One region of the Mucilaginibacter daejeonensis genome, then DNA from elsewhere that is predicted to be linked to it. Evidence: riboswitches for the same ligand, from Rfam matches in the RefSeq annotation. Region 1 holds a riboswitch; each other region holds the start of a gene.

Region 1 (5,808 bases):
CAATATGGCCAATTACCAGCATGGCATGAAAGTAAAGGCAACCAGAGCTACATATTCGTTGACGAATTGAAAGTTGATCAATAGTATAGCTTTCGACTTCCAGGTTCATTGCGTGACAATATCGAAGTGGTCGCCCGCACCTGCTCGCTCCAGTTCGACCGGATAAGGTAGATGGAGGTACGGAATGATAGCCGGATCGTAATTAGCTATCGTATTGACATCATACACCATCGTGTTCTCGGCGTTATCGAGATATTCCTGATCCTCAGTGCCGGAGAGGAAACGCCAACCACTATCTATCTCGTTGTCCGGCGTTTCGCGATACATATAATTTACCTTTAAGCCATCAACGGTGATCTTATCAGTAGCCATGCATCCGCCCATGCGAGGAATAAGGTCTTTGATGTCTTCGGCTTTTAAATTAAAATTCTTCGCCATGATCTAAAATTGCAAAAGGCCTCTTGACATACAAGAGGCCTTTTGCTATGAATACCGATGGTGTTATTTGTTCGGCTGCGGCGTTAAACGCAGGTAAGGCTTAACACGAGTATGTCCTTTAGGGAAACGGCTCTCGATCTCTTCGTCCTTAACGGCTGGAGTGATCACCACGTCCTCTCCTTCTTTCCAGTCGGCTGGCGTAGCCACGCTATAGTTGGCGGTCAATTGCAGGGAATCGATCACACGCAGTATCTCCTGAAAATTACGGCCAGTAGATGCAGGGTAGGTAATGATCAGTTTGATGGTCTTGTCGGGCGCGATAATGAATAATGAACGCACGGTAGCGGTCAGTGACGCGTTAGGGTGTATCATATCATACGCTTCGGCTATCTCACGGTTCTCATCGGCAATAATGGGAAAGTTCACTTCCACATCTTGGGTCTCGTTGATATCACTGATCCAGCCATGATGCGATTCTACCGAATCTACGCTTAATGCAGCCACTTTTACGTTACGTTTCTCGAACTCATCTTTCAAAGCGGCTGTGCGGCCAAGCTCCGTGGTACAAACCGGTGTATAATCGGCCGGGTGCGAGAACAATACTCCCCAGCTGTCGCCTAAAAATTCGTAAAAATCTATCTCGCCTTGCGAGGTCTGTGCCTTAAAATTGGGGGCTTTATCGCCTAATCTTAAACTCATGGTCTTTATTGTTTAATAATGATGTAATAGGTTAATATTGGTTATGCTGCTAAGGTTTGATAAATGTTCGACAATATGGTGATCACACTGTCAATTTCGGCAATGGTATTGAATTTACTGAATGAGAAGCGCACGTTGTCTTTATGTGCCGACGTGTTGATGGCCTGCAACACATGTGAAGAAGAACCGGTAGAACAAGCGCTACCGCCTGATACGGAGATGCCCTGCTCGTCCAAACATCGGAGCAGGCTACTATACTCCAATGCAGGCAGTCCAACATTTAATACGGTATACAAGCTCTTATCAGCATGGGCAGAGTTACCATTAAAGCTGACTTCGGGTACCTCATTAAGCAGTCTTTTGATAAAGTGATCTTTCAGCTGCTGTATGTAAGCCTGATGCTCATCTATCTCTGCATAGGCGATCTGTAAGGCAGTAGTAAGCCCTACTATGCCATGTATATTCTCGGTGCCGGCTCTTAGTTTCTTCTCCTGACCTCCCCCATGTATCAATTGTATCAGTGGTGTCCCTTTACGGCAGTATAGAAATCCTACGCCTTTAGGCCCATGAAATTTGTGAGCCGAAGCAGCCAGGAAATGGACCTTAAGTTTTTGCAGGTCGTGGCGGTAGTGCCCTACCGTTTGCACGGTATCTGTATGGAACAGAGCATCGTAACGTTCGCATAGCTGGCCTATATATTCGATATCGTTTAGGTTGCCGATCTCGTTATTGGCATGCATAACTGATACCAAACTCCGGGTGTTACTTGCCAATAGTTGTTCCAGGTGTTGCAGGTCAAGGTTCCCGTGCGCATCATTATCAATAAAGCTTATTTTGATCAAGCCTTTGGTCTGTAAGTCGCGCAGGGTATGCAACACCGCATGATGCTCAAAACGGGTGGTGATCACATGACCGATACCGGCCGCATGCACGGCAGAAAGTATAGCGGTATTATCAGCCTCGGTGCCTCCTGAGGTAAAAATGATCTCTTCGGGCAATGCATTCAATAGACCAGCAATGGTGTTTCGGCATTCCTCAATGGCATGACGCGCGCGCCTACCCTGCTCATGATGCGACGACGGGTTGCCGTAGTGGTCAAGCAGGTACGGGGTCATGGCGTCAAATACTTCTTTATCTAAGGGAGTGGTCGCGGCGTTGTCAAGATAAATTCTCATGGCTTTTGATATTGATGTTAATTGTTTGATCATCTTCATCAACTTATACCAAAAAGAATGCGGGTGTTGCGCAGCGTGATATCACAAGTACGGGTCTACTTGTTGGCTTATCTTTCTCCTTTATGATCAGGAGCAGGAATTAGCACCTTTTACCCAGCATATAGCCGGTATAGGTTGCCAAGACGTCATCGGGCCCTTCCCTCGGTCTTTCTGGATAAGTATAACAAAGAACGTTCGTGAACTGAGACAAATATAGAATAATAATTTATAAAGTCTATAGATTTTGTAGAATTTATTTTAGGTGATCAATCTCACCCTGTCTGACATGATTTCGCGTAAAGAAAAAGTACGGAAAAAACGGGCTATGCTACCTTCTGTTTCTTCTTCCGTATCATGGCCCAGGTGTCTTTAAGAAGCCAGGTGGTCTCGAGCCAGCCGATCTTGTATACATCACGCAGGGTGAACTTTTCATACCGCTGCAGCCAGTTGTAGCTGATCACCATACCAGTGAGCACCGGTAGTATTGTTGCAAAGGCTACGCCGTACACATTGCCAAATATCCATACGCCTAGAAAGTCGCCGATCACGTTGGCAGCCAGCATGAATATAAGCTTCACCGCGTTCACTTGTGGCTGGTTGGTGGCATCCAGGGCCAAAGCCATAAAACGTTCTACCGGGTATAATAAGGCAAAGGTCATGAATACCCGCAATACGTTGGCAGCCTCGGTACTTAGGTATTTTTTATCCACTATCCAGATAGCAATCTCGGCAAAGCATAGCGAGCCCACTACCACTGGCAACAGCAGGAAAGTAAGCAAACCTGAATACTTTTTGAGCAGATATATCACATGGTATTTGTTGTTCTGATTATGAGCAGCAGATAACGGAGGCATAATGGTAGCAGCAAAACTGCGTAGAGGTATCTCCACCAGTTCCATTAAGCGCAGGCCTAGGTTGTATACCGCAACGGCAGCGTCACCCAGCATATACTTAATGATGTACGTATCAGAGTTGCGGAACATGCTGCTTCCTAAGGCTGTCCCTACACTGTACTTTCCAAAATTGAACAACGCATTTACAGTTGGAATGCTTTTCTTAAAAAAGGTATCGATGCGTGACCAGCCAAGCAGAATGGTCATTAAACTGGTAGCACCACCCGCCACAAAGCCACCGTATACCACCGTCATGAGGCTAATGTTATTGGTAAGGATGAGTGTTAGCACAATGGCGATCGACAACCCTGTGCTGACAGACCTGATATACAATAACCTATCAAAACGCGCCTCAGCCTGGGCTACGCAGCTGGCAATGAACGACGGTAAAGTGATGATGAACACCAGACCGAACCAACGGATGAACAGGTCGGTGCCCATGTCAGGTACATGATATGGGATCACCAGATAGACGACGTTCACCAGCACAAATACAAGTGTGATCAATGTGGATAAGAACCACGCAGAACCTGCCACCTCAGCAGCACGTTCTTTAGTTGTTCCGGCGTATGACGTGATAAATGCCGTGGTTATCAATCCAGCCCTAAAGGTATCGATCAAACCAATGGTGGCCTGGAAAAAGAACCATATACCCATCTTATCCATGGGCAAATAGTTGAGCAACACGGCCACCTGTAAAGTATTCAACACAGACATCACCGCATTACCTATCAGGTTAACGATGTGAGGGTTCTTCAACTTTTGCAGGATCGGTTTCAGCTTGGCGAACATGGATCGGGGCTACGTGACGACCACCTATGGGATGGTTATCTTATTTCAGTTTATTTAATTTAATAGTGCTGTTGATCACCTTGCCTTTCAGGTACATGAAACGCATCAGCCTGATCAGCGCTGAGTTGCTTAACTTCCATTTGCTGCGCACCATGGTATTGGGTTCGATACCACCAGCCTCGTGCAGAAAAAGGTCTGGTCCCTGGAACATCAGCGCCTTGCCCCCTTTCAGGATGAACTGCATACACATGTTGTATTCGGTGGGATCGCCCCGCTGCCCTTCAAGGTAACGGCCGAACTTGTCGAAAAAGTTGGTGCGCCGTAGATGAGGGTGATCGCTGTACAACCTAAATTTCAGGTGGTTGAGATGCCACAGGTCAGGCTTATAAAGCATCTCCGCATAACCATACTTATAGTTGCGCAGGTAAGGAAATGGAGCCCACGGAAAGGTGTAGAACCGGATCAAATCCCAGCTCTCGGTATCCATCAACTTCACCGCATTAACAAAGTTAGGCGCGAAGTCGGCTGTAGGTTCAAAGTCTTCTTGTACGTAAAGCGTATAGGGCGTAGTGACCGCATCCTGACCTTTGTTGATGTTATTACCCAGCCCTTTGTTCTGCGGAGTGGTCACCAATCGAAAACTGTAAGTTTCTTTCAGCCCTTTCACATATTCCAAATGCTCGGGCTTGCTGCCATCATCAGAAATAACTACCTCTTCAAACGATAGCTCTTCCTCGATGCAGCGTTTCAATAAGTGCTCTAACGACCTGCTACGGTTGTAGTGGGTGATCAGCAGTGTTACGCGGTCAAAGTGATGCTTAGCCATGATCTTGTTTAACCGGTTATCTTTCTGATAAAACGTTTGATCATGCGCATCCTGCGGGTAAATGCTCCTACAGGTTTGAGATTTTTCCAGGCCGTACCATTGAGGTACTCAAAAAAGATGTCGCGATATTTTTGGCTGTAAGTATAGTTGGTATAGATCGGTTTGTTGCCGATGTAATGAAGCAGCTTGGCACCTGGTTTATCATTATCCACTAAGTGATTCCATTCAGGGTCCAATGGTAGCCAGCGATTGGCCAATACCGCATTTAAGCAGTACTGATCGCCGTATACGATATATTTCTGATGTTTTACCGCAGCATCTAAAGCTTTGTTACATACATCGAACTCGTTCCACTTTTTGAGGTCGATCAATAACAGACCCGCATTCAGGTATTTGTCCTCACTTTGGTAACCGAGTTCCTTCCAGTTGCGTACCCCTCCACCCCATTCACAGCCGAGCGTTTTGATACCAGGATCCTGTACTGCACCAATGATGTTGTTGCCAAGGTCGATCTCCCATAGCTCTTTTACATTGCCAAGCACGATCATATCAGAATCAAGGTATAGCACCCGCTCAGTACCCTCAGGAATAAAAGTATGAACGAATAACCTGAAGAACGTGGTGACCGGGAGCGCGGCATTGTTGAAGTAAGGGATCTTGATCTTGCCTACCACATCTTTCACCAGCACGAACTTTAACTCGATCTCTTTACTAGTTACCGAATCAATCAGTTTTTTACGACTCGATGCACTGATGCCATCATCAATGATGTAAATATCTTTTTGTGAACCAGGAGAATTGAGCTCAAGCGATCTGATGGATGCCGCCAGTAACGGGGCAAAATTATTATCGCATGCATAAACGATGCTTAAGCGCTTATCGGTACTTGTCATATATATACTAACAGGTCGGCTTTCAGTTGTGAACTTTGGTTGCTTGGCAAATA
Region 2 (5,808 bases), 700 kb from region 1:
GGTTCGGCTACGTTGTTGGTGCTGCAAAAAGCCGGTTCGTTGCCGGTGCTGCAATAACCCTCCACGTTAGGCCAGCCGTAGTTGCGACCTTTTTGAATAATGTTCACCTCGTCATCAGTGGTATTGCCATGTTCTGAGCTGTATAAACGGTCGTTAGCGAAAACCAATCCTTGTGGGTTGCGGTGTCCTAAGGTCCAAATCGGGTTGCCGGAGGTCGGGTTATCTGATGGTATGCTACCATCGAGGTTCAAGCGAAGGATCTTGCCCGACAGACTGCCCGCGTTCTGTGCTTGTGAGGCCGAGGTGGCATCGCCGGTGGTGATGAAGAGTTTACGGTCGGGCGATATGGCCAGGCGGCAGCCATTATGATTATTGGCCGCCGGGATGTTATCGAGCAATACCACCGGGCTATTCAATGTACCGCCGCTGTAGGTATAACGGACGATCTTTTCGGTGTAGGTACCGTTCTTATCATAATTGTACGCCACAAATACTTGCGGAGTGGAGCCGAAGTCGGGGTGCAGCACCATGCCCAATAGGCCGCCCTCGCCTTGGGCCTTTACATCAGGAACCGTGACTAAAGGACTCACCTGTCCGTTGGATGGGTCAACCCGGCTGATCTTGCCGCCGCGTTCGGTCATCCATAGCATGTTATCGGGTCCCCAAAGTATCTCCCATGGGAAGGTGAGCCGGTCGGTCAGTACTTTGGCGTCGAGGTCGGCGTTGCCGGCTTGGCTGCCGTTGTCAGACGAGTTCTTGCTGCAGGTGCTCAGTAGCAGCGCACTACTAAGCAGTGCGATCGTCAATACTTTAGGCATCATAATGGTCAATGGATTGGTTATGGTCATAACCAATTACGAAGCTATTTGTTGCATCACGTGCAATCGGCCCTTTTTTAAAAGTTTGTCGATCTTACGCATAGTGACAGCATCTTCCGGTCCAAGATAATTACCCATTTCAACTACCTGACCTTTATCATTGATCAGCAAGTGATAAGGAATGCCTTTGATCCCTAAGCCACGCATAAAGCTCTCACTTTGTTCATCATTGCAAAAATATTGCGAACCGCTAAGCTTCATCTGCTGCAAAGTAGACAACCACGCACCGTGTTTTGAACCTATGCACAGGTAAACGAAGTCAACCTTCTTGCCTTTATACTTTTGAGCCAGTTTTTCAGATGCGAACATCTGTGCTTTGCATGGGCCGCACCAGGTGGCCCATACATCAATATAGATCACTTTTCCAGAGTGTTCCGTTTTTATCGAATCTAAAATGCCTTGCGCAGGCGTATTTTTGATCTGTTCTTTGATGCTGTTGGATAGCTCTTCGGGCGTTGGGGTGTTGTATTTCACCGTTTCATAAAAGCGCAAGAGCGGCTGTTTTATGAACGGCGTTTTGATGTTTTGATCGAACGTCTTGCGGCGTCTATCGAACTCATCAGCGTCATTTTCAACTAGATCATAGTAAAAAGTTAGTCCAATGAGCAATTCGCGCAGTTCCTCATTCTTCACTTCTTTTTTGATCTTAACGAGATATAGTTGTTTTCTTTGTTCGGGCGATAGTCCTTTAATAAGCTTTTTATCCATAGCAGGAGCCAAAAAGGGCAACACGTTATAGGCATCGGCACAAAGCAATTTCTGGTTGAAGAGGTCTTTTATATCCTGCTCAAAACCTGATAAATTTTCAAGTTTCTCTAACGGTGATACTCCAGGTCGATAGGTTTTCGCGACCACTGTATACCATGCATATTTGTAGTAATACTGAGCGTTGATAAAGTTCTTTGTCCAGGCAAGCAATTCTTCATCAGGGTCAAACTTTTCTATAAATTCTTCTCTATTGTTCTGTAGTGCTGTACGCATGTTAAGGCAATAACTGCCTAATGCTGGAAGATCGCCATCTCGCACCTTAATGGTATCCATATCGGTATTGGAGGTGCTGTAATACTCATTAGCGTAGTGGAACAGATCGGCATTCAGTTTTTCGGCATCGCCACTGAATTTGGCGTTACCCATTTCTTTCAGGTCAAGGTCTATATGAATGCTATCGCCTGGGTGGGTGATCATTTTTTTCACGATGGGGGTCAGCGTAATATCCTGTGCAATGAACTGTTCAAATGCTATTTTGAACGTGCCATCGATCTGGATGTGGCCTGTGTAGGTAGTGGGATTGCCGCCAAGGTCGGCCACGGTAAGGGTGAATGCGGTTATGCTGGTATCATGGTCACGGTTGGCCACCGTACCTGTAATTACTGTTCGGTGCCTATTTTTATTTTTTTGCTTACAGGCGCAAAACAAAGTTGTAGCCAACAAAAAGCAGGCTAAACGTGATAGGTTCATGGTTTGGTGGTTTAATTTGATAGCAAGTTAACGCTTTTTGACCATTATATGCAATGTACTACCGAGCACATCATTGTGCTATTACTCTCCTACTTTCCCTCAATTCAAAAAACTTCAGATTTCCCTTGCTTTTTTGTGCTTTTACCTATTACATTTGCACCACAGGTGTATCAAACACCATTGATCAAATACCCCTCGAAAGGTTTTGATTTATAAAGAAGCGGCGAGAGATCAGGCTCCCTGACCCGCTGGCAACCCTCCGATAGGCGGAGAAGGTGCCAATTCCTGTCCCGATCAGGATATTACTGCCGGGGAATATAAGTTAATAGCCATGATACAAGTTAGCTTTACTACCACTGCAAAATTTTCAACTACCCAAACGGGTACGTTCATGACCTGCCTGCTGCAAGGTCAAATTTGCATGTGTTGCTGTTAAAGGCATCAGCACGTTAGCTACCCACTGCTCGTTTTTTATCGGCAATAACGCTACGTGCCCTTGCGCTTAAGGACAATGCTATACCCTTTCCGCACGCCTACCTCCGCTTATAGCAACAGCAACACCAAGTTTAACTTTTAACATCAGGACATATCATGTCAGCAGCACCTTTAAAATTCGAGACCTTACAATTACATGCCGGCCAGGAAGCCGACCCTACCACCGGTTCACGCGCGGTACCGTTATATCAAACCACCTCATACGTGTTCAAGAACGCCGAGCACGGCGCCAACCTTTTCGCACTAAAGGAGTTCGGTAACATCTACTCACGTATCATGAACCCCACGACCGATGTGTTCGAAAAACGCATCGCGGCGTTGGAGGGTGGTGTAGCAGCTTTGGCCACCTCATCGGGTCAGGCGGCACAGTTCCTGGCACTGAATAATATCCTGCAGGCGGGCGACAACTTCGTGACCTCCCCGTTCCTGTATGGCGGCACTTACAATCAGTTCAAAGTAGCGTTCAAACGCTTTGGTATCGAGGCCCGTTTTGCCAAGGATGATCGCCCGGAGAGCTTTGAGCCACTGATCGATGCCAAAACCAAGGCCATTTACCTGGAGACCATCGGCAACCCAGGGTTCAACGTGCCGGATTTCGACCAGATCGCTGCCTTGGCCCGCAAGCATGACCTGCCACTCATCGTGGATAATACCTTTGGCGCAGGTGGTTACCTGTTCCGCCCGTTGGAGCATGGAGCTCACGTGGTGGTGGAAAGCGCCACCAAATGGATAGGCGGCCACGGCACAAGCATTGGCGGCGTGATCGTTGATGGCGGCAATTACAATTGGGGCAACGGCAAGTTCCCGCAATTCACTGAGCCTGCCGAAGGCTATCACGGATTGGTGTTCAATGATGTGTTCGGCATTGGCGGGCCGTTCGGTAATATCCAGTTCATTATCAGGGCACGCGTAGAAGGATTGCGTGACCTCGGCGCCTCACAATCGCCATTCAATTCATTCCTGCTCATTCAAGGCCTCGAGACCTTATCATTACGGGTACAGCGGCATGTTGACAATGCCTTGGAGCTGGCTACCTGGCTCGAGCAACATCCGCAGGTGGCCCGTGTCAATTACCCGGGACTGACCTCTTCGCCATATCATACCCTTGCCAAAAAGTACCTAAAGAATGGCTTTGGCGCGGTGTTGAGCTTTGAGTTGAAAGGCAATAAAGAGAACGCCACCAAATTTATTGACAGCCTGCAACTGGTGAGCCATTTGGCCAACGTGGGCGATGCCAAAACGCTGATCATTCAGCCATCCGCCACTACACACCAGCAACTGAACGATGCCGAGCAATTGGCGGCAGGTGTTACCCCTGCCCTGCTGCGCCTGGCGGTAGGCATCGAGCATATCGACGACATCAAAGCCGACCTGCAACAGGCCTTTGATCAGGTACAGCAACAACACCCCGGCCTTGAGGCCGTGCAACAGATCGCGGATCACATCTCTGTTGAAAGATAGAGGTTCCTTTTATAGTGTTTAAATAGTTTTAACTGAGAAAGAGCGCTCCCCGCTAACCCGGGGACGCTTTTTAACCCAAAAAATGAGTACAAAAGTTTACAGGCACGATAGCCGGTTCGAATTGGAAAGCGGTGACGACTTACCCTGTTTGGAGATAGGCTATCATACCTATGGCCGCTTAAATGCGGCGAAAGATAATGTGGTGTGGGTATGCCATGCCCTCACTGCCAACTCTGACGTGTTGGATTGGTGGAAAGGCCTCATTGGCGAAGGTTACTTTTTTAACCCGGATGAGCATTTCATTATTTGTGCCAACGTGCTGAGTTCACCTTATGGCACCACCAACCCGTTAAGTATCGACCCATCCACCGGGCAACCTTATTACCTGAACTTCCCTACCGTTACCGTACGTGACATGGTGAAGGCTCATCAGCTACTGGCCGATGCCTTGGGTATCGACCGCATCGATGTATTGATAGGTGGCTCATTAGGTGGGCAGCAGGCACTGGAGTGGAGCATCACCCAGCCCGATCGTATCAAACAACTGATACTGATCGCCACTAACGCCAGGCACTCACCATGGGGCATTGCGTTCAATGAGTCGCAACGGTTGGCCTTACAGGCCGATGCTACCTTTAACAACGGCACGCCCGAAGGTGGCAGCGCTGGATTAAAGGCGGCGCGAAGCATGGCCCTGCTATCATACCGTGGCTACAAGGCCTACAACATTACCCAGCACGAGGACGATGACAGTAAGACCGACGACTACCGCGCATCGAGCTATCAAAGCTACCAGGGACAAAAACTGGTGAACCGCTTTAACGCTTACAGCTACTGGTATTTGAGCAAGGCTATGGATTCGCACCATGCCGGCCGTGGCCGTGGTGGTTTAGAAAAAGCGTTGAGCGGCATCAAGGCTCAAACGCTGGTGATCGGCATCAGGTCTGACATTTTGTTCCCGGTAGAGGAGCAACAATACCTTTTCCAGCACATTCCTAATGCGGCCTATTCGGAGTTCGATTCCTTTTACGCGCATGACGGCTTCCTGATCGAGACCGAGAAGCTCACCAAGATCATTGCCTCCTTCATCACTACCGACGTGCGGGGCAAGATCATCGAATTACAAAAGATCGCTTAATATATCAATGAGTAAAAAATTAACTATAGGCCTTTTTGGCTTTGGCGTGGTGGGTCAGGGTTTGCATGACATCATCAAGACCAAGAACCTGAACATCGAGATCAAAAAGATCGCGATCAAGAACCCCGACAAAGCTCGCAGCCTGCCTGCCGACCTGTTCACCACCGACCGCAACGAGATCCTGAACGACCCTGAGATCAATACCGTGGTGGAACTGATCAATGATACTGAGGCCGCCTTCCAGATCGTTTCTACCGCACTGAAAAGTGGCAAGAGCGTGGTATCGGCCAGTAAAAAGATGCTGGCCTTGCACCTGCAAGAGCTGATCGATCTGCAGCATGAACACAATGTATCATTACTGTACGAAGGTTCGGTTTG
Region 3 (5,808 bases), 520 kb from region 1:
ACGATATTTTACACTGTTACGTAGGTTGTTATAGGTGGAACCGCTTGCGTTCGAGGTTCCGGCGCCATTCACCACCTGAGAGTTATAACGTGCATTAAAGCCTACCTTCAAATGGTCTGACACGGTATGGTCAAAACGGAAGTTGATCAGGTTACGCACATAATCGGAGTTGATCACGGTGCCCTCATGCTGATCGTTGGTGTAGCTCAGGTTGAACTGGGTGGTCCTTGAACCCCCATTCACGCTGATGTTGTGCTGTTGTTGCAGCGCAGTACGGCCTAAGGCGATCTTTTGCCAATCTACAAATGGCACGTTCTTAAAGCGTGAAAGTGAATCGAAGCTGCGGCCGTAATTGCGGATGTACTGGGTACTGTCTGAACTTGGGCTAAAGCGGTTACGCTCGTACTGGTACACTACGAACTCGTAAGGGTCAAGCACTTTCAGCTCACGGGCCAGTTTGCTTATGCCTACGTAGCCATTGTAGTTCACGGTGGTCTTCTGTTCGCGACCACCTTTGGTGGTAATGATCACCACACCGTTGGCACCCCTGGCACCGTAGATAGAGGTGGAGGCAGCATCCTTCAACACGTCAATGGATTCGATATCCTGCGGGGAGATGCTGTTCAGACCATTCTCGACCTGCACCCCGTCAATGATGTAAAGGGGAGAGTTGTCTTGCGTGATGGAACCACCGCCACGTACACGGATCTTGATATCAGCATCGGGCGAACCTTCTGATGAAGTGACCTGCACACCTGCCAAACGACCCTGTAGTGCCTGCCCGGCCGATGCAACAGGTATGTCGCGTAATTGCTTCGCCGTTACTGATGATACGGAGCCGGTGAGGTCGCGCCTTTTTACGGTGGCAAAACCAACGGCTACTACATCGTTCAATTGTTGGGCATCATCCTGTAGTTTGATGCTCACTTGGGTTTGATCAGCGGCCACCGTAACTTCTTTGGCTTTGTAGCCAATGTAGCGGATGGTAAGCGTGACGGGGCCGGCAGGTGCATCAAGTTTAAAGCGGCCTGCGACGTCAGTTTGCGCACCGCGTGTGGTACCCTTGATCAGCACACTGGCGCCCACAATGGGGTCGTTGGTGTCCTGATGGTTCACCTGACCGGTGATCTGCCGGTTCTGTGCCCACGCCACTGTCGACAAAAGCGTCAGGAAGCAGGCGGTAAGTAAAGATCTCATCATAATGATATAATTGGGGGTTGTTAATTGGCAACAGAACATCCTGATCGTAATGGCAAAGCAAAGCCATCGCGACGTCAGATCAGCATCAGAAAGTAACAGTAATAGTTAGTTTATATTGGTCTATAGACAAGGCGCCTAGATAGCGTGATAGTAGTGCCGCCTTGCTCTGTAACAAGATTAGGGAGCTACACCGAGAAAAAAAAGGATCAGGGCCATAAAAAACTATGCAATCGTTTGCGGAGCATGTACCGAAGATCAATATTGGACCGTCAAGAGATGCTGCACAACATCGGATCAAATATCCGTATGAACGTCCTTTTTCATTTAAATGTCTTTTTGAAAATAATCTACTAATTCTATAGATATTGTTATTTTCTTATCTATATTTGCAGTGTCAAAACAATGTTCTTTGTGATACTTATCCAGAAAGACCGAGGGAAAAGGCCCTGAGAAGTCTTAGCAACCTGTACCTGTCATCGGTGTAAAAGGTGCTAATTCCTGCTTCCGGTAACGGAAGAAAGATAAGAAGGCAAGTAATACTTGTCATCCACCGCTCCTGGTTCTTCGGTATAAGTGATCACTGGTTTATTAAAAAGCATCAACTTATACACTCATGAAAAAGCTCAGTACTACATTTATCTACAAAGCCTTGTTAAGCGTCCTGTTTGTAGGAGGCGTGGGCGCTGTCAACGCACAAACTAACTCGCAAACGGCATCTACTGCAAAAGTGGCCGATGCCGATCGTGGCTATCTGGTAAAGGTGGGTGACCAGGCACCAGATGATTTTGAACTGGTATTAGATGATGGTCAAAAGACCTCTCTTAAGCAACTACGTGGAAAGGTAGTAGTATTGCAATTTACCGCCAGCTGGTGCAGTGTATGCCGTAAAGAGATGCCACATCTGGAGACCGACGTTTGGAACGCCTATAAGGATAAGAACGTGGTGCTGATCGGTGTAGACCGTGATGAGCCTTTAGAAAAAGTACAAAAGTTCCGTAAGGACATACAGGTAAGCTACCCGCTGGCTTTAGACCCCGGTGCCGATATCTTCGGTCGTTTTGCCGATAAAAAAGCAGGGGTGACCCGCAACGTGGTGATCGATTCCAATGGTAAGATCGTTTTCCTGACCAGGCTTTATGATGTGAACGAGTTCAACACCATGGTTAAGGTGATCGACGGACTTGCCGGTAAGGCATCACTTAAAGCCTCTTTATAATATTCTCAAAGCTGATATGTAAAGGTCGGTATCTGCGCCGAAGGGCACGGTGCCGACTTGCATGAGCTATATCTTCCATGACCATGACATCGAATGTCTATCTTAATATCCCGCTTGCTCCCCTTATGCAAGCAGTTGGCGACCAGCGATCACATGCGATATTTGTAAGGTGTTGTAGCTGATCATATTCATGTCCTTATAGGTCTGTGTTTCACAGATCTTAAGTATCTTAACTTTAATTCTTCCACCATTCACTTTCTTTATGAAAACAATAAAGATACTGGCCATTTTGTGCCTGGCCGGTCAGTACAACTCCTTCGCACAGAACGCGACCATCAAAGGCTTTACTGCATCATCTGCCGGTAAGCAATCACAGGCCGAACAGGCTTTCGATAAAGAGCTAAGCAACGTTCGCATTGGTCAGCACATTAAAGAGCTGGCTGCTCGTCCACATCACTTAGGTTCGCCCGGTGGCAAGGCGGTTGCCCAGGCAGTACTCCAAAAATTCAAACAGTATGGTTGGGATGCACAGATCGAGACGTATCAGGTGCTATTCCCTACACCCAAGACGCGTTCACTCGAACTCATATATCCTACAAAGTATACCGCTAAGCTGAAAGAGCCTGCCTTTGCCGAGGATGCTACATCAGGTCAGGATGGACAGCTGCCCACTTACAATGCGTGGGGAGCCGATGGCGATGTGACCGGCGATCTTGTATTTGTCAATTACGGCTTGCCTGACGACTATACTCAACTGGCCAAATTGGGCATTGATGTAAAAGGTAAGATCGTGATCGCTAAATATGGCCGCTCGTGGAGGGGTATTAAGCCAAAGGTGGCTTATGAGCACGGCGCGATCGGTTGCATAATTTATTCAGATCCTAAAGATGATGGCTTTTACCAGGGTGAGGTTTATCCTAAAGGACCGTTCAAGAATGATCAGACCGTTCAACGCGGGTCGGTAATGGACATGGTGATCTATCCCGGCGACCCACTCACACCTGATGTAGGCGCAACAGCAAAAGCCAAAAGACTGAACAGAAGCGACGCTCAGACCATTTTGAAGATACCCGTGTTACCGATCAGTTATGGTGATGCTCAGCCATTATTAGCTGCACTGGGTGGCCCGGTAGCACCGGCCGAATGGCGCGGAGCGTTGCCGATCACTTATCATGTTGGCCCAGGCAAGGCCAGAGTGCATTTAAAGATCGATCACAATTGGGATATCGTGCCTGCTTATAACGTGATCGCCAAGATCAAGGGAAGCCAGTACCCTGATCAATGGGTGATCAGGGGAAATCATCACGATGCCTGGGTGAACGGTGCCGATGATCCTATCAGCGGTTTAGCGGCCGAATTAGAAGAAGCGCGATCGATCGGCTTATTGGTAAAGGCCGGTATCAAACCTAAGCGTACGTTAGTGTACTGCGTGTGGGATGGTGAGGAACCTTCGCTATTGGGTTCTACCGAATGGGTAGAGGACCACGCCGAGGAACTGAGAAAGAAAGCAGTGGCTTACATCAATTCGGATGGCAATAGCCGTGGCTTCTTAGGCGCAGGCGGTTCTCATGCTTTGGAGGTCTTCACCAGCGAGATAGCTAAAAGCGTGACCGATCCGCAGACGGGTGTAAGTGTTTTTGAACGCAAAAGAGCTAATGACGCCGTACGCGCGTCATCGGCTAAGGCACAAAAAGCCATTTTGAAGCAGGATACTTTATCGCTGTCGGCATTAGGCACCGGATCTGATTATTCAGCGTTCCTTCAGCATTTGGGTATCCCTACGCTCAACCTCGGTTATGGCGGTGAGGATGCTGGTGGTGATTACCATTCTATTTATGATTCATATGACGACTATGTACGTTTTAAGGATAGCAGCTTTGTATACGGTGTAGCATTGGCACAAACGGCCGGCCGCGCAGTACTGCGTCTGGCCAACGCCGATGTGCTGCCATTCGACTTCACCAGTTTGACTAAGGTGATCACTCAGTATGAGACCGAAGTAAAGCAACTGACCGACCAATTGCGTGAACGCTATACTACTGACGCCCTTCTGGCCAGCACCAATAGCTACAAACTGGCGGCCGACCCTAAAGAACGATACACGGCTCCGGAAGTGAGACCCGCAGTTCCCACATTGGACCTGTCACCCTTTGACCAGGCACTGGCACGGCTCAAACGTTCCGCAACTGCACTTAATGCTGTTAGCGGCACCGCATTGACCGATCAAAAGGTAGCGCAGCGATTCAACCAGGCCGTTTATCAGGCCGAAAAGGGTTTGCTGGTAGCCGAGGGATTACCTAAGCGCCCGTGGTATCGTCACAGCATTTACGCGCCCGGCTTTTACACCGGCTATGGTGTCAAGACCTTACCCGGCATCCGGGAAGCTATCGAGCAAAATAATTGGGAAGAAGCCCGCCAGCAGATCGCTGTGGCCGCCAAAGCCATCGATCAACTCAGTACACAACTTGACCACATAACTCAAGGACAATAAGCACCTAACATTTTATGAAATATAAACTTTTACTATTCCTGTTCTTAACGGGGTGGGCGTCCTATGCCCTTGCCCAGGAGCGAAAGATAAACGGTACCGTTACTCAAGAGGGTACCTCCCAACCTTTACCTGGGGTTAACGTCAACGTTAAAGGGCAAAAGAAGAATACGCAGACAGACCCTGATGGTAAGTTCAGTATCGTGGTTCAAGGAAACAATGATGTGTTGGTCTTTACTTACGTAGGTTTTGATAATAAAGAAGTACCGGCAAGCAGCAATACCTTTGCCGTGCAGTTGAAGCCCTCCAACAATAATTTGAACGAAGTGGTGGTGGTGGCTTACGGCACAGCCAATAAAGCTACCTACACCGGTTCGGCATCAGTAGTGAACGCTGCCGACCTTGAGAAGCGCCAGGTATCCAACATCAGCCGTACGCTTCAAGGGGTGGTACCCGGTGTACAGTCGGTAGCGTCAGGTGGCCAGCCAGGCAGCGAAGCTACTATACGCTTACGTGGTATCGGCTCCGTGAATGCGTCAAGCGATCCGCTTTACGTAGTAGATGGTGTGCCATTCTCAGGTAATATCAACTCGATCAACACCGCCGATGTAGAATCTATCTCAGTGTTGAAAGATGCATCGGCAAGTGCTCTGTACGGCTCAAGGGGTGCCAATGGCGTGATCATTATCACCACCAAGCGCGGTAAGTTCAACGCCAAGCCGACCGTTACTTTCAGCGCCAACACCGGCTATTCGTCACGTGCGGTGAAAGATTATGAATTTGTGAGCACTAACGATTACTTCCAATTACAGTGGGAGGCCTTACGTAACACTCAGCTTGACCAAGGGAAGACCGCTCAGCAAGCCGCTCAATTTGCCAGTACTGAGTTGGTCAGTAACTTGAA

The links. Region 1 has a riboswitch for S-adenosylmethionine ahead of LLH06_RS09545 (cysteine desulfurase family protein). Riboswitches for the same ligand answer to the same signal wherever they lie in the genome.
Region 2: it holds a riboswitch for S-adenosylmethionine, as region 1 does, so the genes downstream of both, LLH06_RS12575 (O-acetylhomoserine aminocarboxypropyltransferase/cysteine synthase family protein) here and LLH06_RS09545 (cysteine desulfurase family protein) in region 1, are expected to answer to the same signal.
Region 3: it holds a riboswitch for S-adenosylmethionine, as region 1 does, so the genes downstream of both, LLH06_RS07530 (peroxiredoxin family protein) here and LLH06_RS09545 (cysteine desulfurase family protein) in region 1, are expected to answer to the same signal.

Annotation. Positions count from the first base shown of each region.
Region 1 covers NZ_CP086068.1:2,273,180-2,278,987, reverse strand. Annotated here, with positions in the region: gene LLH06_RS09560 (GH92 family glycosyl hydrolase) at 1-84, shown strand, start outside; gene LLH06_RS09555 (DUF2185 domain-containing protein) at 106-438, opposite strand; gene LLH06_RS09550 (peroxiredoxin) at 502-1,137, opposite strand; gene LLH06_RS09545 (cysteine desulfurase family protein) at 1,179-2,312, opposite strand; SAM riboswitch class I at 2,417-2,533, opposite strand; gene LLH06_RS09540 (lipopolysaccharide biosynthesis protein) at 2,675-4,036, opposite strand; gene LLH06_RS09535 (glycosyltransferase) at 4,077-4,862, opposite strand; gene LLH06_RS09530 (glycosyltransferase family 8 protein) at 4,871-5,755, opposite strand.
Region 2 covers NZ_CP086068.1:2,976,105-2,981,912, forward strand. Annotated here, with positions in the region: gene LLH06_RS12565 (PQQ-dependent sugar dehydrogenase) at 1-848, opposite strand, end outside; gene LLH06_RS12570 (redoxin family protein) at 855-2,234, opposite strand; SAM riboswitch class I at 2,544-2,660, shown strand; gene LLH06_RS12575 (O-acetylhomoserine aminocarboxypropyltransferase/cysteine synthase family protein) at 2,928-4,292, shown strand; gene LLH06_RS12580 (homoserine O-acetyltransferase family protein) at 4,375-5,430, shown strand; gene LLH06_RS12585 (homoserine dehydrogenase) at 5,438-5,808, shown strand, end outside.
Region 3 covers NZ_CP086068.1:1,753,520-1,759,327, forward strand. Annotated here, with positions in the region: gene LLH06_RS07525 (SusC/RagA family TonB-linked outer membrane protein) at 1-1,200, opposite strand, end outside; SAM riboswitch class I at 1,616-1,728, shown strand; gene LLH06_RS07530 (peroxiredoxin family protein) at 1,814-2,416, shown strand; gene LLH06_RS07535 (transferrin receptor-like dimerization domain-containing protein) at 2,679-4,907, shown strand; gene LLH06_RS07540 (SusC/RagA family TonB-linked outer membrane protein) at 4,922-5,808, shown strand, end outside.